One region of the Actinotalea sp. JY-7876 genome, then DNA from elsewhere that is predicted to be linked to it. Evidence: predicted binding sites of a transcription regulator. Region 1 holds the regulator's gene; each other region holds the start of a gene.
The links. Region 1 encodes LexA, which represses DNA repair genes until DNA is damaged. Its sites were predicted from a motif close to TCGAACANNTGTTCGA; they were not measured.
Positions count from the first base shown of each region.

Region 2: the regulator LexA is predicted to act here: its motif matches at 5,501-5,516, upstream of H2O74_RS14360 (HNH endonuclease signature motif containing protein).
Region 3: the regulator LexA is predicted to act here: its motif matches at 2,032-2,047, upstream of H2O74_RS13045 (HNH endonuclease signature motif containing protein).

Region 1 is NZ_CP059493.1:1,336,549-1,343,821, forward strand. It holds gene hflX (GTPase HflX) at 1-1,298, shown strand, start outside; gene H2O74_RS06340 (ATP-dependent DNA helicase) at 1,351-3,609, shown strand; gene H2O74_RS06345 (L-lactate dehydrogenase) at 3,691-4,680, shown strand; gene lexA (transcriptional repressor LexA) at 4,688-5,452, opposite strand; gene H2O74_RS06355 (LysM peptidoglycan-binding domain-containing protein) at 5,709-6,143, shown strand; gene nrdR (transcriptional regulator NrdR) at 6,272-6,733, shown strand; gene H2O74_RS06365 (hypothetical protein) at 6,800-7,273, shown strand, end outside.
Region 2 is NZ_CP059493.1:3,114,090-3,121,362, reverse strand. It holds gene H2O74_RS14380 (carbohydrate ABC transporter permease) at 1-545, shown strand, start outside; gene H2O74_RS14375 (ABC transporter substrate-binding protein) at 758-2,122, shown strand; gene H2O74_RS14370 (Gfo/Idh/MocA family protein) at 2,242-3,594, shown strand; gene H2O74_RS14365 (hypothetical protein) at 3,627-3,872, shown strand; gene H2O74_RS14360 (HNH endonuclease signature motif containing protein) at 4,069-5,481, opposite strand; gene H2O74_RS14355 (sugar O-acetyltransferase) at 5,620-6,234, shown strand; gene H2O74_RS14350 (TetR/AcrR family transcriptional regulator) at 6,231-6,827, shown strand; gene H2O74_RS14345 (MFS transporter) at 6,874-7,273, shown strand, end outside.
Region 3 is NZ_CP059493.1:2,833,773-2,841,045, reverse strand. It holds gene H2O74_RS13050 (TIGR03086 family metal-binding protein) at 1-547, shown strand, start outside; gene H2O74_RS13045 (HNH endonuclease signature motif containing protein) at 607-2,001, opposite strand; gene H2O74_RS13040 (ABC transporter ATP-binding protein) at 2,117-3,850, opposite strand; gene H2O74_RS13035 (ABC transporter ATP-binding protein) at 3,831-5,660, opposite strand; gene H2O74_RS13030 (hypothetical protein) at 5,885-6,352, shown strand; gene H2O74_RS13025 (DUF3817 domain-containing protein) at 6,503-6,826, shown strand; gene H2O74_RS13020 (hypothetical protein) at 6,823-7,273, shown strand, end outside.

The DNA.
Region 1 (7,273 bases):
GCGACGTCACCGAGGTCGAGTACCGGCAGCTGCGCCTGGAGCGGGTCGTCCTCGCGGGCATCTGGACCTCGGGCACCGGCACCGACGCCGAGATCTCGCTGCGCGAGCTCGCGGCGCTCGCCGAGACGGCGGGCTCGCAGGTGCTCGACGGCGTGCTGCAGCGCCGCTCGCACCCGGACCCCTCGACCTACCTCGGCTCCGGCAAGGCGGCCGAGCTCGCGGAGCTCGTGCAGGCGGTCGAGGCGGACACCGTGATCGTCGACGCGGACCTGGCGCCGTCGCAGCGCCGCGCGCTCGAGGACATCGTGCGCGTCAAGGTCATCGACCGGACCGCGCTCATCCTCGACATCTTCGCGCAGCACGCCAAGTCCCGGGAGGGCAAGGCGCAGGTCGAGCTGGCACAGCTGGAGTACCTGCTGCCGCGCCTGCGCGGCTGGGGCGAGTCGATGTCCCGCCAGGCCGGTGGTCGGGTCGCCGGGGGTGCGGGGATCGGCTCGCGCGGCCCCGGCGAGACCAAGATCGAGCTGGACCGGCGCCGCATCCGGACGCGGATGGCGAAGCTGCGCCGCGAGATCGCGGCCATGGCGCCCTCGCGCCAGACCCAGCGCTCGGCCCGCCGCCGGCACCACACGCCGTCGGTCGCGATCGCGGGGTACACCAACGCCGGCAAGTCGAGCCTGCTCAACCGCCTCACCGACGCCGGGGTCCTCGTGGAGAACGCGCTGTTCGCCACGCTCGACCCGACGGTGCGGCGGGCGCAGACCCCGGACGGCCGCGCCTACACGCTGACGGACACGGTGGGCTTCGTGCGCTCGCTGCCCACCCAGCTGGTCGAGGCCTTCCGCTCGACCCTCGAGGAGGTCGGCGAGAGCGACGTCCTGCTGCACGTCGTGGACGTCTCCCACCCGGACCCGGAGGGGCAGGTCGCCGCCGTGCGGGCCGTGCTGGCGGAGATCGAGGGCGCGGAGTCGATCCCCGAGATCGTCGTGCTCAACAAGGCCGACGTGGCGGACCCGGACGTCGTCGTGCGCATGCGCCGTCGCGAGCCCCGCTCCGTGGTCGTCTCGGCGCACACGGGGGCCGGCATCGACCAGCTCCGCGAGATCATCGCGGCGGCGCTGCCCCAGCCCCGCGAGGCGGTCGAGCTCGTGGTGCCCTACCAGCGGGGCGACCTCGTGAGCCGGGCGCACTCCGAGGGGGAGGTCGAGTCGACCGAGCACACCGAGGTCGGCACGCTCCTGCGGGGGCGCGTGGACGCCGAGCTCGCCGCCGAGCTGCGCGCGGCGGCGGCGGGCTGAGCCGCCTGTGGTCGGTGCCGGCGAGGGCCCGCCCGCGCCGTAGGCTGCGTCGGTGAGTGCAGCACCACGGCCGGCGGCCGAGCCCTCGTCGGCTGCCGCGCAGGAGGACACCTCCCTGCTGCTCGACCGCGCGGTCGCGGCACTCGGCGGCCGGCGCCGCGACGGCCAGCACGACATGGCCCGGGCGGTCGCCCGCTCGCTCGACAGCGGCGAGCACCTGCTGGTGCAGGCGGGGACCGGGACCGGCAAGTCGCTCGGCTACCTCGTGCCGGCGGTGCGGCACGCCGTCCTCGCGGACGAGCGGGTGATCGTCTCGACGGCGACGCTCGCCCTCCAGCGCCAGGTGATGACGCGCGACCTGCCGCTGGTCGCGGACGCGGTGGCCCCGCACCTGCCCCGCGCGCCCCGCATCGCGCTGCTCAAGGGGTGGCACAACTACCTCTGCCTGCAGAAGGTCGCCGGCGGCTACCCGCAGGACGAGCCGGGCACGCTCTTCGACGCGCTGGGGGAGGCGCCCGGCGCGGCGGACCACCCGGCGGCGGGCACCGACGGCGCCGCTCGGCCCGGACCCGGTGACCTCGGGCGGCAGGTGCTCCGGCTGCGCGAGTGGGCCGAGGAGACCGCGACCGGCGACCGGGACGACCTCGTGCCCGGTGTGCCGGACCGCGCGTGGCGCCAGGTCTCGGTGACCGCGATGGAGTGCCTGGGCAGCTCGTGCGCGATGCTCGAGCAGTGCTTCCCGGAGCGGGCGCGCCGGGCATCGCGCGAGGCCGACGTCGTGGTGACGAACCACGCGATGCTCGGGATCGCGGCGGGCGGGTCGCCGAACGTCCTGCCCGAGCACGACGTCCTGGTGGTCGACGAGGCGCACGAGCTCATCGACCGGGTCACGGCGCAGGCCACGGCCGAGCTGTCCGCCGCCACGGTCGAGCACGCCGCGCGGCTGGCACGGCGCCACGGCGGCGTGCCCACGACGGATCTCGACGTCGCGGGCCAGGACCTCGGTGCCGCGCTCGCGGAGGCACCCGAGGGTCGCTTCCGGGGTGGGCTCCCGCCGGACCTCGCCGCGTCCGTCGCCGCGGTCCGCGATGCCGCCCGCGCCCTGCTCACGCTGCTCAAGCCCGAGCCGGGCACGACGGCGCCGTCGGCCGAGGGCGGACGCAAGATGGCCGCGTCCGCGGTGCTCACCGTCTTCGAGATCGCTGAGCGGATGACGGGCGACCCGGTACGCGACGGTCGGGACGTGGTGTGGTGCGCGCGCGGCGGGGAGGGCTGGGGCCGCTCCGCCGGGGTCTCCCGGCTGCACGCAGCGCCCCTGGCCGTGGCGGGTCTCGTGCGCTCCAACCTCCTCGCCGGCCGGACCGCCGTGCTCACCTCCGCCACGCTCACGCTCGGCGGCAGCTTCGTGCCGCTCGCGCGCTCCGTGGGGCTCGACGCCGCCCCGGGCGACGCCGCGTCCGACGCCGCACCCGCCGCGCCCGTCGCCGGCACCGCGGCCGGCGCCGACGCGGTCCGGCGCGGCACCGAGCCGGCCGCGCCGGAGGTCGCGGAGGACGTCGCGCCGGATGCCGCACGCGCGGCGGCGACGACGCCCGGGCCGATGCGCTGGCACGGGGTCGACGTCGGCAGCCCGTTCGACTACCCGCGCGCGGGGATCCTCTACGTCGCCCGGCACCTGCCGGCCCCGGGGCGCGAGCCCACGACCGACGCCCAGCTCGACGAGATCGCCTCGCTCGTCACCGCGGCCGGCGGCGCGACGCTCGGCCTGTTCTCCTCGCGCCGGGCCGCGGTGGCGGCCGCGGAGGCGATGCGCGAGCGCCTCGACGTCCCGGTCCTGTGCCAGGGCGACGACCAGCTGCCGACGCTCGTCGAGCGGTTCACGCAGGACGACGCGACGTGCCTGTTCGGCACCCTCTCGCTCTGGCAGGGGGTCGACGTCCCGGGCCCGACGTGCCGCCTGGTGCTGATCGACCGCATCCCGTTCCCGCGCCCGGACGACCCGGTGCGCTCCGCGCGCACCGAGGCGGTCGAGCGTGGCGGCGGCAACGGCTTCATGGCGGTCTCCGCGACGCACGCCGCCCTGCTGCTGGCGCAGGGCGCGGGGCGCCTCGTGCGGACCGACGCCGACCGCGGGGTGGTGGCAGTGCTCGACCCGCGGCTGGCGACGGCGCGCTACGGGCAGTTCCTGTCCCGGACCATGCCGCCCTTCTGGCAGACCACCGACGGCGGCGTCGCGCGCGCGGCGCTGGCCCGGCTCGCCGCACAGGCCGGCGGGCCGGCGATCACCCGGGGGCCGGACGCCGCCCCGTAGGGTGGCAGGCACGACCCGACGAACGAGAGGCGACGGCTCATGGCGGACGTGGCAGGACGTGTCGAGCACGAGCACGACGACATGGGGCTCGACGCGTCCCCGACCGGGCGCCGCACCACCAAGCTCGCGGTGGTCGGCGCGGGATCGGTCGGCTCGACCATGGCCTACGCGGCCCTCATGCGCGGGGCCGCGCGCTCCGTGGCGCTCTACGACATCAACACGGCGAAGGTCGAGGCCGAGGCGCTCGACATCGGCCACGGCATCCAGTTCATGCCGATGGCCGACGTGGTCGGGTCCGACGACATCCAGGTCTGCGCCGGTGCCGACGTCGTGGTCGTCACCGCGGGCGCCAAGCAGAAGCCCGGGCAGAGCCGCCTGGACCTCGCCGAGGCGACGATCGGGCTCGTGCGCGGGATGCTCCCGGACCTGGTCGCGGTCGCGCCGGACGCCGTGTACGTCATGGTCACGAACCCGGTCGACATCGTCACGTACGCCGCGCTGAAGTTCTCCGGCCTGCCGCCGAACCAGATGTTCGGCTCCGGCACGGTGCTCGACTCCTCGCGGCTGCGCTACCTGCTCGCGCAGCACACCGGCATCGCGGTGCAGAACGTGCACGCGTACATCGCGGGCGAGCACGGCGACTCCGAGATCCCGCTGTGGAGCTCGGCGACCATCGGCGCCGTGCCCCTGATGGAGTGGCCGGGCGTGCCCGGGCCCAACGGCACGGTCGTCGGCCGGCTCGAGGCCGCGGACCGCCAGCGGATCGCGGAGGAGGTCGTGAACTCCGCCTACCGGATCATCGCGGGCAAGGGCGCGACCAACTACGCGGTGGCCCTCGCGGGCTCACGCATCATCGAGGCCGTGCTGGGCGACGAGCGCCGGGTGCTCCCGGTGTCCTCGCTCCTGGAGGACTACCGCGGCATCTCCGACGTGTGCCTGTCGGTCCCGTCCGTGGTGGGCCGAGACGGCGTGGCCGCCCGGCTCGAGATCCCGCTGTCCGACGAGGAGCTGGCAGGGCTGCGCCGGTCCGCCGACCAGATCCGCGCCGTCGCGCGGCAGTTCGGGCTCTGACCGGGGGTCACAGGCTCCGCAGCACGCTCACCACGCGCCCGAGCACGACGGCGTCGTCGCCCGGGATCGGCTCGTAGGCGGCGTTCTGCGGCAGCAGCCAGACGTGGCCGTCCGCACGCCGTAGCGTCTTCACGGTCGCCTCGCCGTCGATCATGGCCGCGACGATCTCGCCGTTCTCGGCCACGGGCTGGCGCCGGACCACGACCCAGTCGCCGTCGCAGATGGCGGCCTCGATCATCGAGTCGCCCGCGACCTTGAGCAGGAACAGCTCTCCCTCGCCGACGAGCTGGCGGGGCAGCGGGAAGACGTCCTCGACGACCTGCTCGGCGAGGATCGGGCCGCCGGCCGCGATGCGACCCACGACCGGCACGTACGACGGCGCCGGGGCGGCGTCGTGCATGCCGGTCTCGTCGACGGGCACGCCGCCCCGGTCGGCGCCGAGCCGGCTGATGGCCCGCGAGTCGTCGGGCTGCACGACCTCGATGGCGCGCGGACGGTGCGGGTCGCGCCGCAGGTAGCCCTTGCGCTCGAGCACGGTGAGCTGGTGCTTGACCGAGGACGGGCTCGTCAGCCCGACCGCCTCGCCGATCTCCCGCATGCTCGGCGGGTAGCCCCGCCGCTCGACGCTCGACCGGATCGTCTCGAGCACGAGGCGCTGGCGGGGCGTGAGCCCGTCGCCGCCCGCGGCGGCGTCCGGCAGCGCGGTCACCGACGCGAGGTCACCGCCCGGCTGCTGGTCGGTGCCCGACGGGGGTGTGGTCCTGGGCGCCATGACGGCCTCCGTGTCTCTCGGGCGATGTCTCTCGGGCGATGTCTTCTCGGGCGACCGGCCCTGCGACGGGTCGTGTCAGTGCCTCGTGATGGTCTCTCGTCGTGCCTCCACCTTAGGGGCGCGATGCCGCGTGATCAAACATCTGTTCGAGCGTGTCTCGACACGGTGGGTGGCCCGTGGTAGACATCGTACAGACGTTCGACGTACAGCCGTTCGACGGACACGCGTTCGAATCGCTCGACGAAGGGGAGACGCCATGACGGCGATCATGTGGGACCACGAGCCCGTCCTGTCCGTCCGCACGCCCGCCGCACGCACGACGGCCGGACGCACGACGGCCGGCCGCACGACGACCCGGCGCGTCCCGGAGGTCCGGGCCGCCGACGGGCGGGCCCAGGGCGGGCACCTGCGCCTCACGCGCCGTGGCCGGCTGACGGTCTGGCTGGTCGCGGCCGCCGCCGGGGCGGGCGTCGTGCTCTCGGCCCAGGCCGCCGGCGCGGACTCTCCCGCGGCCGCCCAGCCCGTGGTCACGCACGTCGTCGCGCCGGGCGAGACGCTCTGGGAGATCGCCGGGGGCGTCGCGGCGCCGGGCCAGGACCGTCGCGACGTCGTCGCCGACCTCGTCCAGCTCAACGCGCTGGGCGGTGCGGAGCTCCAGGTCGGGCAGCAGATCCTCGTGCCGCAGCCCTGATCCCCAGCCCTGACTCCGCAGCGCTGATCCCGCCGCCCTGGCCCCCAGCGTCCGTGACCACCGCGGTTCGCAGCGCGGTGCCCGCCGACGGTACGGTGTGGCGGTCAGCCGGAGGAGGTGGAGGCGCGATGCACTGCCCGTTCTGCCGGCACAGCGACTCCCGCGTGGTCGACTCGCGCACGTCCGACGACGGCGCCTCGATCCGGCGCCGGCGGCAGTGCCCGAACTGCCAGCGCCGCTTCACCACGTTGGAGACGGCCTCGCTCTCGGTGGTCAAGCGGTCCGGGGTGACCGAGTCGTTCAGCCGCGAGAAGATCGTCAACGGCGTCCGCAAGGCCTGTCAGGGGCGCCCCGTGAGCGAGGACGACCTCGCCCTGCTGGCGCAGCGCGTCGAGGAGAACCTCCGCAGCACCGGCACGGCCGAGCTCGACGCCCACGAGATCGGGCTGTCGATCCTCGGCCCGCTCCGCGAGCTCGACGAGGTGGCGTACCTGCGCTTCGCGAGCGTCTACCAGGCGTTCGAGTCGCTGGACGACTTCGAGGCCGCCATCACGGCGCTGCGCGCCGAGCACGGCGACCGTCCCGCCTGAGCGTCATCCGGTCGCGCCGCGTGGGTGCCTCTGCGACGCTTGTCCGGTCACGAGACGGGAGGCGCGATGACCGACGCCGCTGCGGGCCGCACGTCCCCCGCCACCGGTGGGCTGGACCGCGCGGCCCTGTCGACCTACCTCAACGACCATCTCGCCGGCGCCGTGGCCGGCTCGCATCGCATGCGCCGGACGGCCGAGGCGCTCGCCCGGACCCCGGTGGGCCCGGGACTGACCCGCGTGGCGGACGAGGTCGAGGGCGAGCGGGAGGAGCTGCGCGCGCTGATCGGCGACCTGGACCTGGTCCAGGCCCGGCCCAAGCAGGTGGCGACCTGGGCCGGGGAGCGGCTGGCGCGCCTGAAGACGAGCGGGGCCGGCCTGCAGCGGGAGCCCTTGACGGCCCTCCTGGAGGTCGAGCTGCTGCGCAGCGCCGTCGTCGGCAAGCGCGGGCTGTGGCAGACCATGACGGCGCTGGCGCCGGCCCTGGGGGTCGACGCGGACCGGTGCCGTGAGCTGTGGGGGCAGACGGACCGGCAGGTCGCC
Region 2 (7,273 bases), 1.8 Mb from region 1:
CGCGGCTCAACTTCAAGGGCCGCAAGATCTGGTTCGCGATCATGCTGATGTCGATCATGCTGCCGATCCACGTCGTGATCGTGCCGCAGTACATCCTGTTCTCCGAGCTGGAGTGGATCAACACGTTCCTGCCGCTCATCGTGCCCAAGCTGCTGGCGACGGACGCGTTCTTCATCTTCCTCATGGTCCAGTTCTTCCGGGGCATCCCGAAGGAGCTCGACGAGGCCGCGCGCATCGACGGCGCGGGCCACGCCCGGATCTTCTTCCAGGTCATGCTGCCGCTCGCCACGCCCGCGCTCGCGACGACGGCGATCTTCACCTTCATCTGGACCTGGAACGACTTCTTCAGCCAGCTGATCTTCCTGACCAACCCCGACATGTACACGGTCCCCGTCGCGCTGCGCACGTTCGTCGACTCGACGGGCGAGAGCTCCTGGGGCCCGCTGTTCGCGATGTCGATCGTCTCGCTCATCCCGGTGTTCCTGGTCTTCCTGTTCGGCCAGAAGTACCTGGTCAAGGGCATCGCCACCACGGGCATCAAGTAGGCCCGACGCCGGCGGGGGCAACGCAGCCCCCGCCGGACGCACCGCGCACCACCCGCACGGCACCACCCGCACCGCACCACCCGCACCGCTACACCGCAGGCCCTCGGAGCCGGCCGAGCACCACCTCCGGCGCAGTACCCGCACGCCCGCCGCACCGTTGCGGCGACGCGTCGCGGGGTCACGCATCGATCCGCACACCACTGAGGAGCACGATGTCCCACCACACCCGTACCCGGCCCGCGCGCCGCGGCATGCGCGGCATGCTGGGCACGGCCGCCGTCGTCGCGGCCGCCGGTCTCGCCCTGACGGCCTGCGCGCAGGAGGCCCCGGACAACGCGCCGGAGGGGCCGGCGGAGGCCGAGGAGACCTACGACCCGGACGCCCCGGTCACCATCAAGTTCTCGTGGTGGGGGTCCGACACCCGCCACGAGCTCACCCAGCAGGTGCTCGACAACTTCATGACCAAGCACCCGAACATCACGGTGGTCAGCGACTTCACGGACTGGAACGGCTACTGGGACAAGCTGGCGACGACCGTCGCCGCGGGCGACGCCCCGGACATCATCACGCAGGAGGAGCGCTACCTGCGCGACTACGCCACGCGCGGTGTGCTCGCCGACATCAACGAGTACAGCGACATCGTCGAGCTGGGGAACCTGGACGAGTCGATCCTCGCGTCGGGTGAGATGGAGGGCGGCCAGTACGGCCTGCCCACCGGCGTGAACGCCTACGCGATCCTCGCCAACACGGCCGTGTTCGAGCAGGCGGGCGTCGAGCTGCCCGACGACGAGTCCTGGACCTGGGACGACTACGTCGACATCGCGACCGAGCTCAGCGAGAAGCTGCCCGACGGCATGTACGGCACGCAGGACTACGGGTTCAACGAGCCGGGCTTCGCGATCTTCGCGCGGCAGCAGGGGGAGTCGCTGTACAACGAGGACGGCTCGATCGGCTTCAGCGAGGACACGCTCGCGCAGTGGTGGGAGATCTCGCTGCGGCTGCGCGACCAGGGCGCGACGCCGTCCGCGGCCGAGACGGTCGAGATCGACGCCGGTGGGCCCGAGCAGTCCCTCGTCGGCACCAACCGGGGTGGCATGGCGTTCTTCTGGAGCAACCAGCTGGGCGCCGTGAGCAATGCGGCGGGCCAGGAGGTCCAGCTGCTCCGCCACCCGGGCGAGACCGAGCACGAGCGCACCGGGATGTACTTCAAGCCCGCGATGTTCTACTCGATCTCCGCCACGTCCGAGCACCCGGAGGCGGCCGCGACGCTCATCGACTACCTGCTCAACGACCCCGAGGCCGCGGAGATCATGCTGTCGGACCGCGGTCTGCCGGCGAACACCGAGGTCCGCGAGTCCGTCGTGGACAACTTCTCGCCCGTCGACCAGCAGGCGGCGGAGTTCCTGACCGACCTCGAGGACGAGATCGTGGACGGCCTGCCGGTGCCGCCGGTCGGCGCGGGTGAGGTGGCCGAGATCATCCGCCGCATCAACGCGGAGGTCCTGTTCGACCGGATGAGCCCGCAGGACGCTGCCGCGCAGTTCATCAGCGAGGTCGAGGGTGCGACCGGCAACTGACCGCTAGCGGTTCGCCGCTGCGACTGGTGGGGTGGCCGTGCGGGCAGTGCGCCCGCACGGCCACCCGAGTCAGCCCTGGACGCAGGTCCGCTCACGGGAGCAGGAAGGACGGACACCCCATGGGTGGAGTCGCGCAGGAGGGTCCGGCCAGGCGCCGGTACGCGGTGGTCGGCACGGGCCACCGTTCACAGATGTACGTCGAGGCGCTGCTCGGGCCGCACGCCGACGTCGGCGAGATCGTGGCCTGGTGCGAGCCGAACCCCGGCCGCATGGACTTCTACGACGAGCTGGTGCGCGCCGCGGGCGCCCAGGTGCCGGCGCGCTACGCGCCCGAGGACCTCGAGAAGCTGATCGACGTCGAGCACGTCCAGACCGTCATCGTGACGAGCCCCGACCACACGCACGCCGAGATGGTCGCGCGGGCGATGGCCGCGGGGGCCGACGTCGTGCTCGAGAAGCCCCTGACGACCGACCTCGCCGGGTGCCGGCGCATCGTCGACGCCGTCGAGAACACCGGGCGCTCGCTCGTGCTGACGTTCAACTACCGGTACTCGCCGCGCAACAGCGCCCTCAAGGAGGTCATCGCCTCGGGCGAGATCGGCGACGTCACGAGCGTGCACTTCGAGTGGGTGCTCGACACCATGCACGGCGCCGACTACTTCCGGCGCTGGCACCGGCGCAAGGACCTGTCGGGCGGGCTGCTGGTGCACAAGGCGTCGCACCACTTCGACCTCGTGAACTGGTGGCTCGCGGACCTGCCGTCGCGGGTCTACGCGAGCGGCGCCCTGCGCTTCTACGGGGCGTCCAACGCCCGCCGTCGTGGGCTCATCCGGCGCCCGGCGCGCGGCTCGACGCGCACGACGCGCAACGACCCCTTCCTGCTCGACCTCCGGGAGAACGAGCGGCTCAAGCAGCTCTACCTCGACGTGGAGCACCACGACGGCTACCTGCGCGACCGGGACGTGTTCTCCTCCGGCATCACGATCGAGGACAACCTGGCGGTGATCGTCGACTACGCCCGCGGCGCGACGCTCACCTACTCGCTCAACGCCCACGGCCCGTGGGAGGGCTACCGGGTCTCGGTCAACGGCACCGCCGGGCGCGCGGAGCTCGAGGTCGTGGAGCGCGGCGCGGTACTCGTCGGCAAGGACGGTCGCCTGGTCGTGGACCCGAGCGCGGTCGAGGACGTCCAGGCCGCCGGCGCGCGGCCGGCCCACGGCGAGCGCCTCGTGGTCCAGAAGCACTGGGGTCCGGCCGTCGAGGTCGAGATCCCTGCGGGCGAGGGTGCCCACGGCGGCGGCGACGAGAAGATGCTGCGCGACCTCTTCCGCGGCGCCGAGCACGACCCGCTGGGTCGCGCGGCCGGCCTCCTCGACGGCGTCCGTTCGGTCGTCGTGGGCGTCGCCGGCAACGTCTCCCTCGAGACGGGCCTCCCGGTCCGCACCGCCGACCTCCGCCTGGGCCTGGGGTAGGGCGTGCCTCACGAGGGCGGATGGTCCGGGCCATGACGCATCGGACGGGCGGCAGACGTTGGCTGCTCGCCGCCCTCGCCGTCACGGTGGTGATCGGTGCGGTGTGGGGCGTGCAGGGCGGCAGCTGCGTCACTGGGAGCGGTGGCGGCGCTGATTGCGCGTCGACGCCCGCGGTCGGGGTCGCCGGGGCGTGGGTGCTGACCATCGGCGGCGTGCTGTTCGTTCTCCATGCGCTGCGCCGCGGCTTCCGGACGCGGACCCGCGAGCCGCGCCGGTAGCTCCACCGTCGGTGCGGTGCGGTGCGGTGCGGTGCGGTGCGGTGCGGTGCGGTGCGGTGCGGTGCGGTGCAGCGCGTCGTCCTTGCTGCCGGGTGGCGAACGCTCCGAGCACCACACGCGGCACGTCGGCACCGCGTGTCAGCCGCCCGGCAGCGCGCTGCGGCGCGCCCCGCAGCGCTCGATGGCGCCCCGCGTGTCACTGGACGGTGAAGAGGTCCGGTGGTTGGCCGGCCGCGTCCGGCATCGGCGCCCCGGCCCCGCCATCCCCATCGTCAGCGAGTCCGGGCGCGGCGCGATTCGGCACGGCGACGGGTCGCCCGCGCTGGTCACGGAAGGTGTACCGGGGTCGGCGTCCTGGTCCGGGTGGTCCGGGTTGTCGGGTGATGGTCAGGTCGCGTCGGTGGACCTCGTGGTGGTGGAAGACGCAGAGCAGGACGCCGTTGGTCAGGGAGGTGGGTCCGTTGTCGCGTTCCCACCAGCGGATGTGGTGGACCTCGCCCCAGCGGGCTTCGGCGCCGCAGTCGGGCCACGAGCACCCGCGGTCCCGGGCGATCACGGCGCGGCGTTGGACGCCGGTGTAGGTGCGTTGGGTGCGTCCGATGTCCAGGGGCATCGTGTCGGCGTCCATCACGACGCGGGTCAGGTCGCAGTCGCACAGGGCCCGGGCGACCTCGCTGATCGGCACCGGCGTCCCGTCCTCCAGGGTGACCGGCGCGAACGACGCGGCATCGGAACCATCGGGCTCGCCGGTCGCGCGCAGTGCGCGCAGCCCGGCCCAGGTCTCGGCGTCCATGAGGAAGGAGACGTGGGGTCGCACCGCGGCGCCGCTGCCTGTCTCGGGTAGGGCGAGGATCTTCTCGGCGATGGTGTCCAGGGCGTCGGCGCGGCGCTGCTCGTGGGAGCGGTCGTCGTCCTTGCCCGGCCGCGGGGAGACCGCTTCGAGGGCCAGCCGCAGCCGGTGCCCGGCCATCCGATCGACGAGCCCTTTGATGCGGGTCCCTTCGGGGGTGTCGGACAGGGTCAGGAACCGTGCGGCGCGCTGGGCCTGGTGCCCGCGCTCGTGCGCGAGGGGGTCCAGCTCGGCGGCGAGCTGCGCCGCGGCCCGCGCAAACGTCCCCGCATCGACCCGCCGCGCGGTCTCCAGCAGCTGGGCCTGCCGCTCCGGGGAAGCCAGGGCCTCCTTGACCGCCCCCGACGCCCCGGCCACCACGCGGCCGAGCGCGTCCATGTGGTCCACGGTGACCGCGCCCTCGCGGGCGGCCTCGCCCAGTGCGGGTAACCGGGTGGCGGCGTCGGCCTGGCGGACCTGGGTCAGCACCGCCCGCGCCCCCGACCGTGACGTGCGACCGCGCCACGCCTCGAAGCTCGGATCACCCGACGCCCGCCACGTCCCACTGTCCCGCTCGGCCAGCAGCACCTCGCCCCGCACCACCGTCAACGCACCGACCGCCGCGTCCAGCGCCGCCAGCACCTCACGCCGCTCCAGCGCCGACCAGTCACCCGCCGCACCACCCGCGCCCTTGACCCGCTCCACCAACCCGCGCACGTCCGCGACCACGCGCGCCGGCGCGGCGACCCCGAAGGGCTCCACCGCCGCCAGCACCGCCATGCCCGCCTCCTCGGATCACTCGAACGTATGTTCGAATAATACTGCACCGGGACAGGTCGGACAACCCCTTCGGCCCACACGCCGCGGTCGACGCGGACGCATAGCGGCGGCTCGCGCACGATCTGTACAGTTGTACAAATGACGAGCGACACCCGCGGCGGCGACACCCGAACCATGTACGACCGCATGCTCGCGGGCGACCTCTACATCGCCGACGACCCCCGCATCCTCGAGGCGAGCGCCGCGGCGATCGACCTCATCACGGCGTACAACGCGACGACCCCGCGCCAGGAGCCGCTGCGCCGGCTCATCCTCGAGCAGCTGCTCGGCTCGATCGGCGAGGGCAGCGGCATCCGCGCACCGTTCTACGTCGACCTCGGCTCGCGCATCCGCATCGGCGCCCGCACGTTCGCCAACTTCGGCCTCGTGGCGCTCGACGTCGCGCCCATCACCATCGGCGACGACGTGATGATCGGCCCCAACGTCCAGCTGCTCACGCCGACGCACCCCATCGCGCCCGGCCCGCGCCGCGACAAGTGGGAGGCGGCGGAGCCGATCACCATCGGGAACAACGTCTGGCTGGGCGGCGGGGTCATCGTCCTGCCGGGGGTCACGATCGGCGAGAACACCGTCGTCGGCGCCGGCTCGGTCGTCACCAAGGACCTCCCGGCCAACGTCGTCGCGGTCGGCAACCCGGCGCGCGTCATCCGCACCCTGGAGGACGACGACGTCGCCCCGGAGCGCCAGCCGTGAGCCCGGACGACGACGCCGCCGACCGCCCGCCCAAGGCCCGCGCCCCGCAGCGCCGCCGTGCGCTGCACACCGACCCGGACCGCCGCGCGGAGCTCATCCGGACCACCCTCGACGTCATCGCCGAGCGCGGCGTCGCGGGTGCCACGCACCGCGCGGTCGGGGCGGCGGCGGGCGTCTCGCCGGGGTCCCTCACCTACCACTACAGCACGCTCGACGAGCTCCACCAGGAGGCGTTCGGCGTCCTCGCGGACGACGTCGCCTCGGCGCTCGAGGCCCGCATGCGGTCCGCGCCGGACGCCGAGGCCGCCGTCGAGGCGCTGGCGCAGCACCTGGCCGACGACCTCGTCGCGGACCGGCGCTCCCTGCTGCTCGCGGTCGAGCTCTACGTCGCCGCCGCCCGCCGCCCGGCCCTGCGCGAGGTCACGGAGGCGTGGATGGTCCGCAGCCGGCGCGCGCTCGAGCTGCACTTCGACCCCGTCACGGCGCGCGAGCTCGACGCGCTCGTCGAGGGCCTCGTCCTGCACCAGGCACTCTCGACCGACCCGATGACCCCCGAGCAGCTGCGCCACGCGCTGCTCCGCCTCACCCGCTGACCACCGCGACGACGACGTCGTCACCGCACGAGTACCCGGAGCCCCCATGTCCTCCCCGGCCGCGCCCGCACTGACGGCGCGGCGTGCCCGCGCCGCGGTGTCCGCCGTCTTCTTCGTCAACGCCGTCCTGTACGCGAACCTCGTGCCGCGGCTGCCCGAGGTGAAGGACCGCCTCGGCCTGAGCAACGCCGAGCTGGGCACCGCGATCGCGGCGATGCCGGCGGGGGCACTGGTCGCGGGACTCCTCGCGCCCGTGCTGATCCAGCGGCTGGGCTCCGGCAGGGTCGCGGCGTTCGGGCTGGTCCTGTCCGCGGTGACGGTCGCCTGCCTGCCGCTCGCGCCGGCGTGGGGCGCGCTCGCCGCGCTGATGCTGGTCGCGGGTGCGCTGGACGCCGTCATCGACGTCGCGCAGAACGCGCACGGCTTCCGCGTGCAGCGCGCCTACG
Region 3 (7,273 bases), 1.5 Mb from region 1:
GACCGCCGACCGCCCGCTGACCGCCCTGATCGACGCGACGCCTCCGGACGCGTGGGACCGGCCCTCGCCGTGCGAGGGCTGGGCCGCGCGCGACGTGGTCGCGCACATGGTCGAGACCCAGCGCTCGTTCTTCGCGGAGCGCGGCATCGACCTGGGTGCCGCGCCCGACGTCGTCGCCGACCCCGCCGCCGCCTGGCACGCGCACGCCGCGCGCGTGCGCGCCGCGCTCGCGGACGAGGAGGTGGCCACGAAGGGCTTCGACGGGTTCTTCGGCCCGACGACGCTCGGGGCGGCGCTGGTGCAGTTCTACGTGTGGGACATGGTCGTGCACCGCTGGGACGTCGCGACGGCCGTGGGTGCCGACCCCGGGCTCACGGAGGCCGAGGTCGACCGCATGGAGGCCGGTGCCGCCGGCTTCGGTGACGCCCTGTACATGGAGGGCATCTGCAGGCCGGGCGTCGAGCCGGCCGCGGGTGCCGACCGCGCCACCACCGTGCTCGCCCGCCTGGGCCGGAGGACCGGCGTGCCCGCGCAGGGCACCGCCTGACGGGCGGGGAGGGCTGCACGCCGCACCTGCCGGGGCCGCGCGCTGCGTCCCGGGAGGGGTCAGCATGCGAGCGCCAACGCGTCGTCGCCCGGTGGTGCGCCGGTTCTACGCTCCACCGCCGCGGGGACGGCGCGTCCCGGTGGTCCGGCCTCGGCCGGTTCGGGCAGAACGGCGGGTCTGCCGTCGGGGTGTCGGAACTCGAACCCGTGGGGGACTCGGGTGATGCGTAGGTCGTGGGTGTGGACGTGGTCGTGGTGGTGCCAGCAGAGAAGGACGCCGTTGTCGGTGGAGGTGTCGCCGCCGCGTGACCACCACCGGATGTGGTGGATCTCGCCGAGGGTGGGTGGTGCGGTGCATCCGGGGTACTGGCAGTGCCGGTCGCGGGCGATGACCGCGCGGCGCAGCTCCTTGGTGTAGGTGCGCTCGTCCTGGCCGACGTCGAGGATCTGGCTCTCGGGTCCGAACACGATGCGGGTGACCTCGGAGTCGCAGGCGATGCGCGCCAGGACCGAGGGTGGGACCGGGTCGCCGGAGTCGAGCTCGGCGGGGTCGAGGAGATCGGCTTCGAGCCCGGTGCGCTGGGCGGGTGCGCCGTCGCCGTCGCGGGCGGCCGCGTCGGTGGCCAGGCGCTGGAAGGTGTCCCAGGAGACGTGGACGTTCAGGTGCGGGCGGACCTGTGCGCCGACACCGGTCAGGCCCTTGTCCAGGACCAGGCGGGCGAGGTCGACCAGCGCTTCGGCCTGGCGCTGCTCGACGGGCCGCTGGTCGTCCTTGGCCGGCACGCCGGCGATGGATCGGACGGCGGTGGCCAGGAGCTGACCGTTCTCGTGCGTGAGGAACCCCGCGACCGTGACGCCGTCGCCGCGCGGGGTCAAGGTGAGGCGCTGTAGCGCGACGGCCTGGCGGTGCTCGCGCTCGGCGGCCTGGTCGTCGAGCTTCGCGGCCATGCGACTGGCCAGCCGCCGGAACTCGTCGACCCCCAGGCGTTTGGCCTGGTCGACGAAGAACGCTTCGTTGCGGTCGGGCAGGTCGCTGGCCAGGGCGGCGCGCCGGGCGGGGGAGGACACCAGGCGGCTGAGCGCCTCGGCGTGGCCGCGCGTGATCTCCCCTGTCGCGACCGCGTCGCGGGCGACGGGCAGCTCACCCATGACCCGCCCGAGCTGGGCCTGGCGGTTCGCGTCGCCGTAGGCGATGCCCTCCCGGCGGGCCACGTGACCCGCGAGCGTGCGGTCCGCGCCGCCCAGGGCCCAGCGCCCGTCGGCCTCGACTGCGGCGAGGAGCACGGAGGATGCGAGGTGGATCTGGTCTCCGACCACCCGCAGCTCCTGGCGCACCGCCGAGGCCCGAGGCCCCTCCAGGCCGCTCAACGGCATCGCCGCCAGCGCGGCGGCGTCGGCGCGCAGCCGGGCGACCAGCGCGTCGAGGCCTTCGACCTCGCCACCCGCCTGGACCATCTCGCCCCCTGTGCACCGGTTCGCCGCCGATCGAACTAGTGTACTAACGGCCACCGACACGCACCAGGCATCGCCCGGGATCCGGACGCGCACGTGAGGCCGAGGGCCTGGCGCGTCAGTCCTGCTGCCAGGACCGCCACAGCGCGGCGTACTCCCCGCCCGCGGCGACGAGCTCGTCGTGCGAGCCGATCTCCGTGATCCGGCCGGCGTCGACCACCGCGACCCGGTCGGCGTCGTGCGCCGTGTGGAGGCGGTGCGCGATGGCGACGACCGTGCGGCCGGTCAGCACGGCCGAGAGCGACCGCTCGAGGTGCCGCGCGGCGCGCGGGTCGAGCAGCGAGGTCGCCTCGTCCAGCACGAGGGTGTGCGGGTCGAGGAGGACGAGCCGCGCCAGGGCGACCTGCTGCGCCTGCGCGGGCGTCAGCGTCAGCCCGCCCGAGCCCACCTCGGTGGCGAGCCCGTCGGGCAGCGCGTCGACCCAGGTGGCGTCGACGGCGGCGAGCGCACGGCGCAGCTCGTCGTCGTCCGCCTCGGGACGGGCCAGCCGCAGGTTCTCCTCGATCGTGCCGACGAAGACGTGGTGCTCCTGCGTCACGAGCGCGACGTGCCCGCGCAGGTCGTCCAGGGGCAGGTCGACCAGCGGGACGCCCCCCACCGTCACCGTCCCTCGCGTGGGCGGGTGGATGCCCGCGAGCATCCGCCCGAGGGTCGACTTGCCCGCGCCCGACGGCCCCACGACGGCCAGGCGCTCGCCCAGCCCCAGGTCGAGATCGACGCCGTGCAGGACGTCGTGGCCCGGCCGGTACGCATAGCGCACGCCCGAGGCGACGACGTGCTCGTCGGCCGGCACGGCGTCCGGCCTGGCGGTGCGGTCCGGTGCCACCTGCTGCACGCCGATGATCCGGGCGAGGGAGGTGGCGCCGACCTGGATCTCGTCGAGCCAGTAGATGAGCTCGCCGATCGGGTGCATCACCTGCAGCGCGTACACGGCGATGGTGGTGACCGCGCCGACGCTCACCGAGCCGGTCGACACCAGCCAGGCGCCCCACAGCACGGTGGCGACGACCGGCAGGACGAACGACAGGTCGATGCCGGGGAACAGGATGCTGCGCAGCCAGAGCGTGTGGCTCTCGGCGGCGAACGCCTCGCGCAGGTCGGCGTCGACGCGCTCGCGCCGGCGACGGCCCAGCCCCAGCGCATCCACGGTCCGCGCACCCTCGACCGACTCCGTGATCGTGCCGTTGAGCGTGGCGTAGGCGGCCGACTCGCGCAGGTAGGCGGGCGCCGCACGCCGCAGGTACCAGCGCGTGGTCAGGACCACGCTCGGGGCGCCGACGACCAGCGCCGCGGCCACCTGCCAGCTCACGGCGACGGCGGCCGCGAGCGTGAGCGTGATGGTCGCCGCCGAGACCAGGACGCGCGGCACGCCGAAGCGGATCGTGTGCTGGACGCGGTCGATGTCGTTGGTCGTGCGGGCCACGAGGTCACCGGTGCCGGCGCGCTCGACGGTCGACAGCGGCAGCCGCGTCACCGTGCCCACGAACTCCTCGCGGAGCTCGGCGAACACGGTCTCGCCCAGCACCATGGCGCCGCGCTGGGCGTAGCGGATCAGCACGGTCTGGGCGAGGACCGCGAGCACGAGGAACGCCACGGCCTGGTCGACGAACGACGCGCTGGTGCCGTGCGTCACCGCGTCCACCATGCGCCCGAGGAGCCAGGGGCCCGCCAGACCCGCGGTCGCCGCCAGGGTGTGGAGCAGCAGGACGCGGGCCAGCGCGGCCCGGTGCCGCCGCAGCAGCACCCCGGTGTGCGCGCGCAGCGCGGCGCTGTCAGCGACGGGCAGCTTCACGGCGCACCTCCTCGGTGGTCCCCTGATCGGTCTGGGTCTCGGCGTCGGCCGAGGCCCGGCTGACGACGGCGCGGTACGCGCGCCCCTGGGCCCCGGCGCCGGGCGCCAGGAGCTCGCGGTGCGTGCCCCGGGCGCGGACCACGCCGCCCGCGAGCAGGACGACCTCGTCCACGCGGTCGAGCACGAGCGGGCTCGACGTCACGACGACGGTCGTGCGCCCTGCCCGGTAGGCGGCCAGCCGCTCCGCGATGCGCGCCTCGGTGTGCGCGTCGACGGCCGACGTCGGCTCCACGAGCACGAGCACCTCGGGCTCGGTCAGCAGCGACCGGGCCAGCGCCACGCGCTGGCGCTGGCCACCCGACAGCGAGCGGCCCTTCTCGGCGACTTCGCCGTCGAGACGCCCGGGGAGCGCGTCGAGCACGTCGTGCGCGTCGGCGGCCTCGAGCGCCGCGAGCAGGCGCTCGTCGCCGTCGTCACCGGCCCCGTCCCGGACGGCCAGCTCGTCGCGCAGCGTGCCGGTGAACAGGTGCGGCGTGGACTCGGCGACCACGATGCGGCGGTGGACCTCGGCCAGCCCCAGCTCGGCGAGGGGGACGCCGCCGAGGCGCACCCGGGCACCCGCGTCGGCGTTCTCGGTGCCCAGCAGCCCGAGCCGGGTGGCCACGGCCGCGGTCTCGTCCGGGTCGGCGCTGACCAGGGCCACGACGCGTCCCGCGGGCACCACCAGGCCGGTGTCCTCGTCGACCAGGTCGTTGGTGGCGGGCATGGCGGTGGGTCGGCCGGCCGTCGCCGGCCCGGCCTGCTCCGCCTCGGCGCCGGTCACCGGGACGCGCAGCACCGTGAGGATCTTGCGCACGCCGACGACGGCGCGGGTCATGGTGTGCAGGAACTGCGTCGCGGCCTGGAGGGGCTCCGTGAGGAACGCGGCGTAGCCGTAGAAGGCGACGAGCTGCCCGGGCGTGATCTCGCCGGACAGCGCCAGGCGGGCGCCGAACCACACGACCGCGGCGAGGAACAGCCCCGGCAGCAGGGCCTGCATCGCGTCGAGGAGCGACTGCGTCTGCGCGACGCGCACACCCGCCTCGCGCACGCGCTGGGACTGCGCGCGGTACCGCCCGGCGAAGACCTCCTCGCCCCCGATGCCGCGCAGCACGCGCAGGCCCGAGACGGTGTCGGCACCCAGCGTGGTGAGCCGGCCCGCGGCCTCGCGCTGGGCCGCCTGGCGCTTCTGCAGCGGCCGCACGAGCAGGGCCAGCACGCCGGCGACCGCGGGCAGCCCGACCAGGACGGCGACGCCGAGCGTCACGGAGCTGTTCAGCAGCAGGAAGGCGACGACGACGTACGCCACGACGCCGCCGACGAAGCGCGACGTCGTGTAGTACACCTCGCCGACGCGCAGCGAGTCGGAGGCGACGGTGGAGACCACCTCGCCGGTCGGCAGCTCGGCGGTCACGGCGTCGCCCGTGCGGCTGACGTGGTGCCCGACCAGCTGCGAGGTCCGGAACGCGCCCCGGAGCCAGTTCTCGACCTCGAGCCGGTGCCCCACGACGTTGCAGACGACGAGCACGAGGCCGACGCCGAGCAGGGCCAGGGTGCCGAGCAGCAGCTCGCGCGAGAGGCCGTCGTCGAGGCCGCCGTCGACGACGCGGCCCAGCATGTACGGCAGCGCCGCGAGGGAGACCGACGAGCCGATGGCCATCACGGCGGCGGCGACCATGAGCCCGCCCTGGCGTCGCGCCACCCACCAGAGGTAGGCGGCTGCGGACGTCAGGGGAGGGGTGCCGGGATCGGCGTAGGGAAGCTGGCGCACGGTCAGCAACGGTACGTCCCACCTGCGACATCACCTGACCGCTTTATGTACCGCAGCACGGCACGCCGCGAGCGGCGCCGGCTCGAGTGGATCCCCTTCGCGCGCGGCTGGTTCTCCTCTACCTTGTGAGCATGATCGATGGCGCGCCGCCCCCGCCCGGACCGGGGCACCGTCCGACCGGACGCCCGGATCAGCCGGGACGCCCGCGGCCTCCGCAGCGTTCGTTGGGTGCCGGCCGCCTGCTGCTCGCGTGGCTCGCCGGCGTCGTGACGATCGAGCTGCTCGGCATGGCGCAGAACGTGCTGCTCTTCAGCCTGGTGGACATCGACCTCGCCATCGTGGCGGGCTACGCCACCGGCCCGGTGCTCGCGGCCCTCGGTGCGGTCGTCGCGGTCCTCGTGCTCGCCGCCGGCGGCCGCGCCGGGGGGCGGCCCTGGTGGCACTGGCTCCTGGCCGGTGTGCCGCCGGTGCTGGTGGTGCAGGTGCTCGGCGTGGTCGTCTGGCTGCTGACGTGGGGGTACCCGGTCGACGCGTCGCTGCTGCTCCACGTGATCTCTCCCGACGTCGTCGCGCTCGCCCTCGACGCGCTCGGGGTGCTGCTCGCCGCGGGCGTCGCGGTCGGCGTCGGCGCGGTCCTGCAGCGGTCCGCCGCCGGGCGGACGCCCGTCATGGGCACGACGGCGCCTCACTAGACGCGGGAGGGTGAGCGACGCCGCGCGTGGCCCCGGGCGGGTCGGCCGGTGCGGCAGGATGGGCGCAGCGATCGGCCGGACGGAGGGGTTCGCGTGGCGGGCAAGGACTGGGTGACCAAGGCGACCGGAGCGCTCACGCGCTACCGCGTGATGGCGTGGGTCACGGGCGTGATGCTCCTGATCCTCGTCGTCGAGATGACGATCAAGTACGCGATCCAGCCCGGCGACGACGTCCTGCGCTGGATCGAGTGGATCCCCTTCGCCCACGGCTGGGTCTACGTCGTCTACCTCGTGACGGTGATGGACCTGTGGTCGACGATGCGCTGGCGCTTCGGCCGCCTGGTCGCGATGGTGCTCGGGGGCGTCGTCCCCGTGATGTCGTTCGTGGTCGAGCGCCGGGTCCACACCGACGGCGAGGCGCAGGTCGCCACCGGGCGCCCCGTCGCCCGCACCACCGCCGGCGCACGCCGGTGACCGCACCCCTGCCCCAGCGCGCGGTACCCGCGCTGGGCGCCCGGCGGGTCGCGCTCGCGTGGTTGGTCGGCGTGCTGGTCGCCCGCGTGATCGCCACGGGCGCGGGGATGGTCGCCATCCTGTTCCAGGGGACGGTGCCGGGGTTCGGCCTGTACGCGGCGCTGACGGTCGCCGGCGTCGTCGCCGGGCTGGTCGGCGTCCTCATGGCCGTCCTGAGCTTCAGCCTGCCGCCGGGGCGGGCCGCCGGCCGGCCGCTGTGGCACTGGGTTGTCGCCGGCGTCCCGGTGCTGGTGGTGGGGACCGTCGTCGACGTGCTGGTGACCTTGGCCTCCACGGGCCACGTCTACCTGGACGTCGAGCGCGTGGCAGTGCTCGCGGTCGAGCTGGTGCTCGGGACCGGCCTCGCGCTCGGCGTCGGCGCGGTCCTGCAGCGGTCCGCCGCGGGGC